One region of the Pseudoalteromonas sp. G5_S1_14_S5 genome, then DNA from elsewhere that is predicted to be linked to it. Evidence: predicted binding sites of a transcription regulator. Region 1 holds the regulator's gene; each other region holds the start of a gene.
What was found. The regulator sigma-54, encoded in region 1, starts transcription at its own class of promoters, with help from an activator protein. The targets are predictions, from matches to a motif close to GTTGGCACGNNNNTNGNNT.

Region 1 (2,208 bases):
CTTCTCGCGGCTCAACATGCATTCGAATAGCTCTGTTGAATCTTGACCACAGCTCTCTGCTGCGATTTGACTGATGAGCTCAAGAGCTCTTTTTTTGCTTGTGCATTGGACTGCACTTTTGGTGCAGTCCAATGAAAGTACTTCGCTTAATTGCATGTTAGTGACTACTTAGCTTTTCTTTGTGCTTGTTGAGTTGGCGAACGAGTTTATCAACCAACGCATCAATCGCAGCATACATGCTTCCATCTGTTGCTGTTGCATGAATCTCGCCTTGGTTTACGTGAAGGGTCGCTTCTGCAATTTGATTGATTTTCTCAACTTTTAAAACAACCTGAACACTATTGATATGATCAAAGAAGCGTTCAAGCTTGTCGAATTTGGTGTGAACATAGTCTTGCATTGAATCGGTAAGATCAACGTGATGGCCTTGAATATTGATTTGCATAGACTTTCCTTTTCAGTTGGTGCCCGATAATAGCGATTGAGTTAAGAGTAACTCAATGAGCTTATAGTAGGCGTTTACGCTGACTCGATGGGGCAATGCCCAGAGACTCACGGTATTTCGCTATCGTACGTCTAGCTACCTGAATTCCTTGGTCAGCCAGTAAAGCAGCTATCTTGCTATCACTGAGAGGCTTAGCGGTATTTTCTGCCGCAACAAGCTTCTTAATGAGTGCTCGAATTGCTGTCGATGAACATTCACCGCCATTGTCAGTACTGACATGGCTCGAGAAAAAGTATTTCAGTTCGAAGATGCCACGAGGCGTATGCATGAACTTTTGAGTTGTCACACGAGAGATCGTGGATTCGTGCATATCAACGGCTAAAGCAACATCGTTGAGTACCATTGGCTTCATCGCTTCTTCGCCATGTTCGAAGAAATCGCGCTGATGTTCAACAATGCATCGCGCAACTTTGAGTAGCGTCTCATTTCGGCTTTCCAAGCTTTTGATTAACCACTTCGCTTCTTGCAAGTTTGAGCGAATGTATTGGTTATCAGCGCTGTTGCCTTTACTGCCTAAGTCAGCGTATTGCTGATTGACTTTCAGCTTTGGCACACTATCCGGGTTAATGGTCACTAACCATTTACCTAGATCTTTAAATACCGACACATCAGGAACCACATATTCGGTTTCGTCTGGCGTAATCTTACTGCCAGGTCGTGGGTCCAGTTGTTGAATGAGCTGTAGAACCTCACGTAGCTCTGCTTCTTTCAACTTGGTTTCCTTGATCACGAGTTTGTAATCACGATTACCGAGTTGGTCAATATGGCTAGTAAGTACTAACTGAGCTTCTTCAAGCCAAGGTGTGTCTTGTGGGAAAGTCGCCAGTTGTAGCAGTAAGCAATCTTGAAGATTTAGCGAGCCAACACCCAATGGATCAAACTGTTGGATTCTTTTGCGTACTGCTTCGATTTCATCAAGCTCTATGTCTTCACTGTCGAAGTTTTCAAGGATATCTTCACAAGATACGGTGAGATAGCCATAGTCATCAATGGCATCGATTAGCGCGAATGCAATGCTTCGGTCTGTTTCTGTGAAGGGGGTGAGGTCGAGTTGCCAAAGTAGGTAATCGTGCAAGCTTTCGGTGGTTTCACCTTGATATACAGGCATGTCGTCATCGATAGCAATACCAGTGTTACCTGTATTTGCGCTGTAGACATCTTCCCAAGTTGTGTCGATCTCGAGCTCGTTTCCAATCTCTGATTTTTCGATTAAGTCTGAGCTGTCAGGTAAGTCTTGCTCTGCGGCTTCAACTGTTTCTTTCTCGTCACTGCTAGGCTTTTCTTCCGATGATGGCGTTTCTTCATTGCCTTCTTCGACATCGAGTAATGGGTTAGATTCAAGTGCTTCTTGGATCTCTTGTTGCAAATCTAAAGTAGACAATTGCAGCAAACGAATCGCTTGCTGCAATTGAGGCGTCATTGCTAACTGTTGGCCTAGCTTAAGTTGTAATGAGGGTTTCATTCAGTGTTACTTACCTAGTTATTATTCTTAGAACTCTCGATACTCTCTATATAATCATAGACGGAATTGTTCGCCTAGATAAACTTGTTTAACTTGTTCGTTATTGAGAACATCTTCAGGAGTACCCTCTGCGATCAGGTGTCCTTGGCTCACGATGTAGGCCTTTTCACACACGTCTAATGTTTCACGAACGTTGTGGTCGGTAATCAAAACACCCAAACCGCGATCGCGCAGGTGTTCG
Region 2 (2,208 bases), on a different contig from region 1:
TTTATCTCAGCCTCACCCACCGCAACACCCATCAAGGTAATTCGGTAGCTGTTTGGTGTCAGTTCTAAGTTGTCGCGAATGTGCACTGCTGGGATCAAGAAGCCGAAATCTTGAGACAACTTCTTACGCACACCTTTAACGCGTTCTAGTAGTTCGCCGCCTTGGTCTCTGTCTACCAGAGGAATCAAGCGATAGCCTACCTCAAGGCCAATAATATCAACAGGTTGTACGTCATCCCAAGAGAGCTCTTTTTGCGAACCTGTCTCTCCACTAGCCTCAACAGCCGCAGGGAGATTCGGCTCCAATGCCTTCTTTTTCTGTTTCTTATCGATGTAATAAGCCGCACCACCAGCAACCGCAGCTAAGCTCAAAAACGCGAAGTGTGGCATACCAGGGACAATCCCCATCACGCCAAGAATGGCCGCAGTGATCATCAAGGCTTTTGGATTGTCGAACATCTGGAAGATGAGCTGTTGGCCCATGTCTTCATCGGTATTTTGACGCGTTACCATCATCGCAGCAGCGATCGACAGTAATAAAGATGGAATTTGTGCAACCAGACCATCACCGATAGTCAGTAGAGTATAGATTTCGATAGCTTCACCGAAACCTAAATCAAATTGAGCCATGCCGATGCTCAAGCCACCAATGATATTGATGAACAGGATCAAAATGCCCGCTATCGCATCACCTTTAACGAACTTCGAAGCACCATCCATCGAGCCGTAGAAATCGGCCTCTTTGGTTACTTCAAAACGTCGCAGACGTGCCTGATCTTGATCGATCAAACCCGCATTCAAATCGGCATCAATTGCCATTTGCTTACCCGGTAACGCATCCAAGGTAAAACGCGCACTTACTTCCGAGATACGGCCTGCACCTTTGGTAACAACCATGAAGTTGATGATCATTAAGATCAAGAACACCACTAAACCAACCGCATAGTTACCACCGATAACTACGTTACCGAAAGCTTCAATCACGTTACCCGCAGCATCGCCACCTTCGTGACCGTGCAGTAGAACCACACGAGTAGACGCAACGTTCAAAGCCAATCGAAGCAGAGTTGCAATAAGAAGGACGGTCGGGAAAGCGGCGAAGTCTAAAGGCCTTCGAGTGTAAACCGATACCAGTAACACAACCATAGCGAGTGCAATGTTGAAGGTGAAAAACATATCCAGCAAGAACGCAGGAATCGGCAACACCACCATCGCCAGCGTGGCAAGTACCATAACAGGCGCACCAATCGCAGGCATGGCACGGTTAGGAATTTTTGGTAGCTTGTCCGCAAAAGGCAGGGAGAATTTCATAAATCTAGATAGTTTCGCTAAGTTGTCGCCACTCGCCAACAAGTCGGGCTTTGGGCTAAGCTATGTTGCCAACGTAACAGCAACAAGGTTTATTATAGATCAGGTTTACCATGACCGGCTTATAATGTTCGGGATTAACATAGCAAACACTGTACCAATATCGAACGTCAATTTGTCAGCGCTTTGTTGGCAAAAAGAAGCTAATGAGTGCCTCTATTATCAAGCTTCATAAGGCTGAGCTCAAGTAATTGATCTAATGACGTAAATCAGGTGGGATCGACATATTAGAATCTTGCAGTTTTGGCCTCTCACCACCACGTTTTCGATACTGTTTTAGCTGGAACACATATGCAAGCACTTGAGCTACAGCGGTAAACAGACCGTCAGGAATTTGTTGTTCGAGCTCAGTTGTGTGATAGAGCGCCCTCGCTAGCGGTGGTGCAGGAACAATATAGATATCATGTTCTCGAGCGATTTCACGGATCTTCATCGCCATATGGTCAACACCTTTGGCAACCACAACTGGCGCTTTATCTTGATTCTGCTTGTAGCGTAACGCCACCGAGAAGTGCTCCGGGTTGGTGACAATCACGTCCGCTTGAGGTACATCAGCCATCATACGACGCTGAGCGGCTTCCCTTTGCAACATACGAATTCGACCTTTCACTTCAGGCTTACCTTCAGTGTCTTTGAATTCGTCTTTCACTTCTTGCTTGGTCATCTTCAATTGATCGGCGTGTTGCCAGATCTGGAATGGAATATCGATGGCCACCACAATCAGCAAAGAACAACTGATTAGGAGAATGAAGTTAAGCAAGATATCTAAGGCGTGAAAGATATTCTGTGGATAGACATCCATGCTCAGCTGCATTAAGTCATGTTGAGACGCCTGAATCAG
Region 3 (2,208 bases), on a different contig from region 1:
TAGTGCGCAGCCGCCTAAGCCCATTAGTGGCAAAGTTTAACCTAGCTTCGCTGTCTGATTTATTGAGAGATGTCGTGACGGGCCGAAACCGTGAGTTGAGAGTGGCAGCAGTGGATGCTATGACGACGAACGAGACACTTTGGTTCCGAGATACTTACCCGTTTGCTGTGCTTGCGGATAAACTTCTACCGGAGATAGCGGCAAATAAACGTCCTATTAAGATTTGGTCTGCGGCAAGTTCTTCAGGCCAAGAACCATACTCAATGGCAATGACGGTGCTTGAAACTCAAGCTCGTAAGCCAGGTATGTTGCCAAATGTATCGATCACCGCAACGGATATCTCTGCAAGCATGTTAGATATGTGCCGCACTGGCGCGTATGACAATCTTGCTTTAGGTCGTGGTCTTTCTCCAGAGCGTCGCCGTACTTTCTTTGAGGATGCAAGCGATGGCCGCATGAAAGTGAAAGACAACGTTAAGCGCATGGTGAACTTCCGTCCTCAAAACCTGATGGACAGTTACGCTCTGCTAGGTAAATTCGACATTATTTTCTGTCGTAATGTACTGATTTATTTCTCTCCAGAGATGAAATCTAAAGTGCTTAACCAAATGGCGAACAGCCTGAACCCGGGGGGATATTTGCTTCTGGGTGCGTCTGAGTCGTTAACTGGTTTAACCGACCGCTTTGAAATGGTTCGTTGTAACCCAGGTATCATATACAAATTGAAGTGATTGCCGCCACCTAAATAAGGTGTGACGTTACTAAACAATTTCAAAACCCAGCCAAGTGCTGGGTTTTCTTTTTCCTGCTTAGCCTATATCTTTAAGTCAGAGTGACATTCCAATTTACTCTATTTTTTGGCTTGTATATTACAAGTTTACCCACGAGTAACCTGTGAAAGCATAAATAGACCACTTTGTTTTAAAAGTTGGTATATATATTGCTTTAATTATTTCACAACAGTCAGTTCTTGAGTTGAGGTTTAGATGGCTATTTCTTTTGACAATGCTTTGGGCATTCACCAGCACACTGTTGGTGTACGTGAGCGTAACGCTGAGGTGCTTTCCACCAATATCGCGCAAGCAAACACGCCTGGGTATAAAGCAAAGGGATTAGACTTTAAGAAATCACTGCAAGCGGCAAGTTCTGGGGCAAGCATTGGTCTTAGCCGCACAGACGGTCGGCACATTTCTGCCGAAACGACGGTGAATGGGGAAACGAAGTATCGAATTCCTACCCAGCCTGATACAGGAGATGGCAACACGGTTGATTTGGATTTGGAAAGAAACCTTTTCATGCAAAACCAAATTAGGCATCAAGCCTCTCTCGACTTCCTAGGAAGTAAGTTCAAGAATTTAACTAAAGCGATTAAAGGGGAATAATTAGATGAGCTTATTTAATGTATTCAATGTGACTGGTTCTGCGATGAGTGCTGAATCTGTTCGTCTAAATACGACCTCAAGCAACCTTGCAAACGCAGACAGTGTAAGTAGTTCTGCTAAAGAAACTTACAAAGCCCGCCACGCAGTGTTCGGCGCTGAGTTAAATCGAGCACGCAATAGTGACCACACTGTGCCTGTGAAAGTATTAGGTATCGTAGAAAGCGATAAGCCGCTGAGCGCGGAGTACAACCCAGACCACCCATTAGCGAACAACGAAGGCTACATCTACAAGTCAAACGTGAACGTTATGGAAGAGATGGCAAACATGATTTCGGCATCACGTGCGTACCAAACGAACGTACAGGTTGCTGACTCGAGTAAACAAATGCTGCTGCGTACGCTGCAGATGGGTCAATAAGGATAAGGAGGTAGCACATGGCTGGAATCAACAACAATGTTGGTCAAAGCGGCTTGTCCTATGTTGACCAGCTGAAGAGTCTTCAAGATGGCGCTAAGAAGCCCGACGAAACAACAGGTAAGCAGGATCTTAAGCAAGAAGATTTCTTATCTTTGTTGACTAAGCAATTAGCACAGCAAGACCCTTTTAAGCCGGTTAGCAATGACCAGATGATTGCGCAAATGGCTTCATTTGCGACCGTGGATGGCATCGGCAAAATGAATTCACAGTTTGAAAGCTTGAACTCATCGATGACCTCTAACCAAGCACTGCAGGCCTCCTCTTTGGTTGGTCGTGATGTACTGGTTCCTGGTGCGGCAGGTGTAAAGCAAGGTGATGGCGGTATGGCGGCAATGGTTAAGCTTCCTC
Region 4 (2,208 bases), on a different contig from region 1:
ATTATTCTGACTCATAGCTTGCTAAATGATGATTATGTTATTAGTAAGATTACGACAAATACGTAGAAACCGAAACTAATACCCATGAAAAAATTGAAGCCTTAGCAGGGGGGCTAAGGCTTTATTAGAAACTATGAGTTTAGAGTGCGGCTAACTACATGATTTTCTGCATCACATCACCAATTTGAATGCTTCCCGCTAGGCTTGGCTGATCAATCGTAAGTTCTGCTTCGTTCTCGTAGACGCGAGAAACGGTCAGTGTGATATCGCTTTGCGAGACTTTATTGCGCGGTAGACCTCGTTGGTCGATAAATGAACCTGTGTGCCATAGCTGCAGTTTGTCACCTTGTTGTACGCCATGCATTCGGCCCAAATCAATGGTCACTGTATTACCGAATACGGCCGCAACTTCTGGAAGCGTGATCTTACAAGAGACTTCAGATTCTAAGTCCAACATGATATTACGGCTCACACGAAGCATCATACTGCCGTAGGTCGATGTCCAAAAACGAGCACTACGAGTGTCAACTTCACTGGTTTTAGCAAATGGCCACTTTGCTACCTCACGATAGCTACGTGTGTAGATCTGGTGTCCCGTCTTACCATCGAAGACTTGCATCTCTAACGCAAACTGACGGTTGATGATGTCATCTTTTAAAAGCTTAGATTCGATGGTTGCCGTTAAGTCAGTAATCTCACCACCGATTATGTATTGTGCGCCAGTATCCTGCGCGATCATCTTGATGACCTCTGGTCGGCGTTTATCGATTTCGTAGTTGGTAGTGCCAACAGAAACGAAGCTGCGAGACTCTTTGGCTAGCTGTTTATCAACCACATGGCTGAAGTCGTCACCGATGTTGTAGATTCTGCCCATTACGGCTTGTTGTGGAGAGGTGACATCGATATTACCCACCAAGAAGGTTTTCTTGTATTGTCTTTCATGGCAAGCATTTGCCGAAGGGTAGATGTCGATCCTTGCGGTGATCATTAAATTGCCACCGCGCTTCTTCTCTTTATCAACCAAGATGTAGCGTACTTCGTGGTTAGTAAATTGGTATTCCTTTTTCTTGCCATCTAAATAAGGCGTTAGGTTCGCAATACTGCCGATGTCTGCCCCTGAGAACTGGATAGCCTTATACACCGCGTCTTCCAGAGCGTGGATCCTTGCCGTTTCTTCTGACGATACGATGGTTGCTATACCGGTAACTTCATACCATGAGGCATGAGCACTGAAACTTGTGATTATCAGTGAACCTATTGAAAATAAGTAAGAAATTATTTTTTTCATCTATTCGTTACCAGTTGGGTATAAATATTGCTTAATAAATAACTATAAGCTTGAAGCTGACTTGAGTGCGTTTTTCTTAATCTGAATCATTAATGAGAAGCAAAGACTGTTCCAACATTGTAATCCATTGAAACGAATAATGGTGAGAACATATTAGAACAGGTCGCACTATAACTATCTGGAGATTGATAATGAAAAAATGGCTCATAGTAATGAGTGTCATGTTACTGACATCATGCGCTTATTCGCCGATCTATAACGGTAAGACTGAGTACCCAGGCAGTCAGTTTATGCTGATGGACAGCCCTCGCCACACAATGGATTTCTTCGTAGAAAGCATGACCGAAGACTTGATCGTGTCGAATACCAGTATCTCAGCAAGAACGCCTATTGCGATCACCTCGTTTGTTGACCTGCAACACATGGACACAACAAACTGGCTTGGCAACTCGGTATCAGAAGGTTTCATTCACCAGTTTCAGCGTCGTGGCTTCAAGGTGGTTGATTTTAAAACTACGGGTTCTATTCAGGTAACTCATCAAGGTGACTTTGCGATAAGCCGTGACTGGAAAGATTTAGCTCAAGAGCAAGACGTTCAATACGTGCTAACAGGTACTATGCTGCGCCAAGAGGGTGGTGTACTCGTGAATGCTCGAGTTGTGGGCATGCAAACTCGTATTGTCGTGGCTTCAGCACAAGGCTTCTTACCGGCAGACCGTATTGGTCGTGACCTTGATACTCTGAACAGTATTCGAACTCAAGATGGTGTGATCATTCGTTCTGACCCAACGATCACCCAGCCCTACACTGTTATTCTTCGCCCTTAGGAGTTCGAGATGAAGAAGTTAATGTTTGTAGTTGCCGCTTTATTGCTTGTTGGCTGTCAGCCACTACAGAGCATGAGACCAAACGATTTCTTA

Region 2: flhA (flagellar biosynthesis protein FlhA) is a predicted target of sigma-54. The motif match lies at 1,451-1,469, and genes of this name have one in related genera.
Region 3: flgB (flagellar basal body rod protein FlgB) is a predicted target of sigma-54. The motif match lies at 928-946, and genes of this name have one in related genera.
Region 4: ACTRWI_RS12105 (flagellar assembly protein FlgT) is a predicted target of sigma-54. The motif match lies at 1,386-1,404, and genes of this name have one in related genera.

The regions. Positions count from the first base shown of each region.
Region 1 is NZ_JBQKUM010000007.1:51,582-53,789, reverse strand. Features, by position in the region: gene ptsN (PTS IIA-like nitrogen regulatory protein PtsN) at 1-156, opposite strand, end outside; gene hpf (ribosome hibernation promoting factor) at 158-445, opposite strand; gene ACTRWI_RS03715 (RNA polymerase factor sigma-54) at 507-1,967, opposite strand; gene lptB (LPS export ABC transporter ATP-binding protein) at 2,022-2,208, opposite strand, start outside.
Region 2 is NZ_JBQKUM010000053.1:9,484-11,691, forward strand. Features, by position in the region: gene flhA (flagellar biosynthesis protein FlhA) at 1-1,256, opposite strand, end outside; gene flhB (flagellar biosynthesis protein FlhB) at 1,564-2,208, opposite strand, start outside.
Region 3 is NZ_JBQKUM010000035.1:37,479-39,686, forward strand. Features, by position in the region: gene ACTRWI_RS12140 (protein-glutamate O-methyltransferase) at 1-731, shown strand, start outside; gene flgB (flagellar basal body rod protein FlgB) at 987-1,382, shown strand; gene flgC (flagellar basal body rod protein FlgC) at 1,387-1,800, shown strand; gene flgD (flagellar hook assembly protein FlgD) at 1,818-2,208, shown strand, end outside.
Region 4 is NZ_JBQKUM010000035.1:31,834-34,041, forward strand. Features, by position in the region: gene ACTRWI_RS12100 (hypothetical protein) at 1-15, opposite strand, end outside; gene ACTRWI_RS12105 (flagellar assembly protein FlgT) at 155-1,288, opposite strand; gene ACTRWI_RS12110 (FlgO family outer membrane protein) at 1,480-2,115, shown strand; gene flgP (flagellar assembly lipoprotein FlgP) at 2,125-2,208, shown strand, end outside.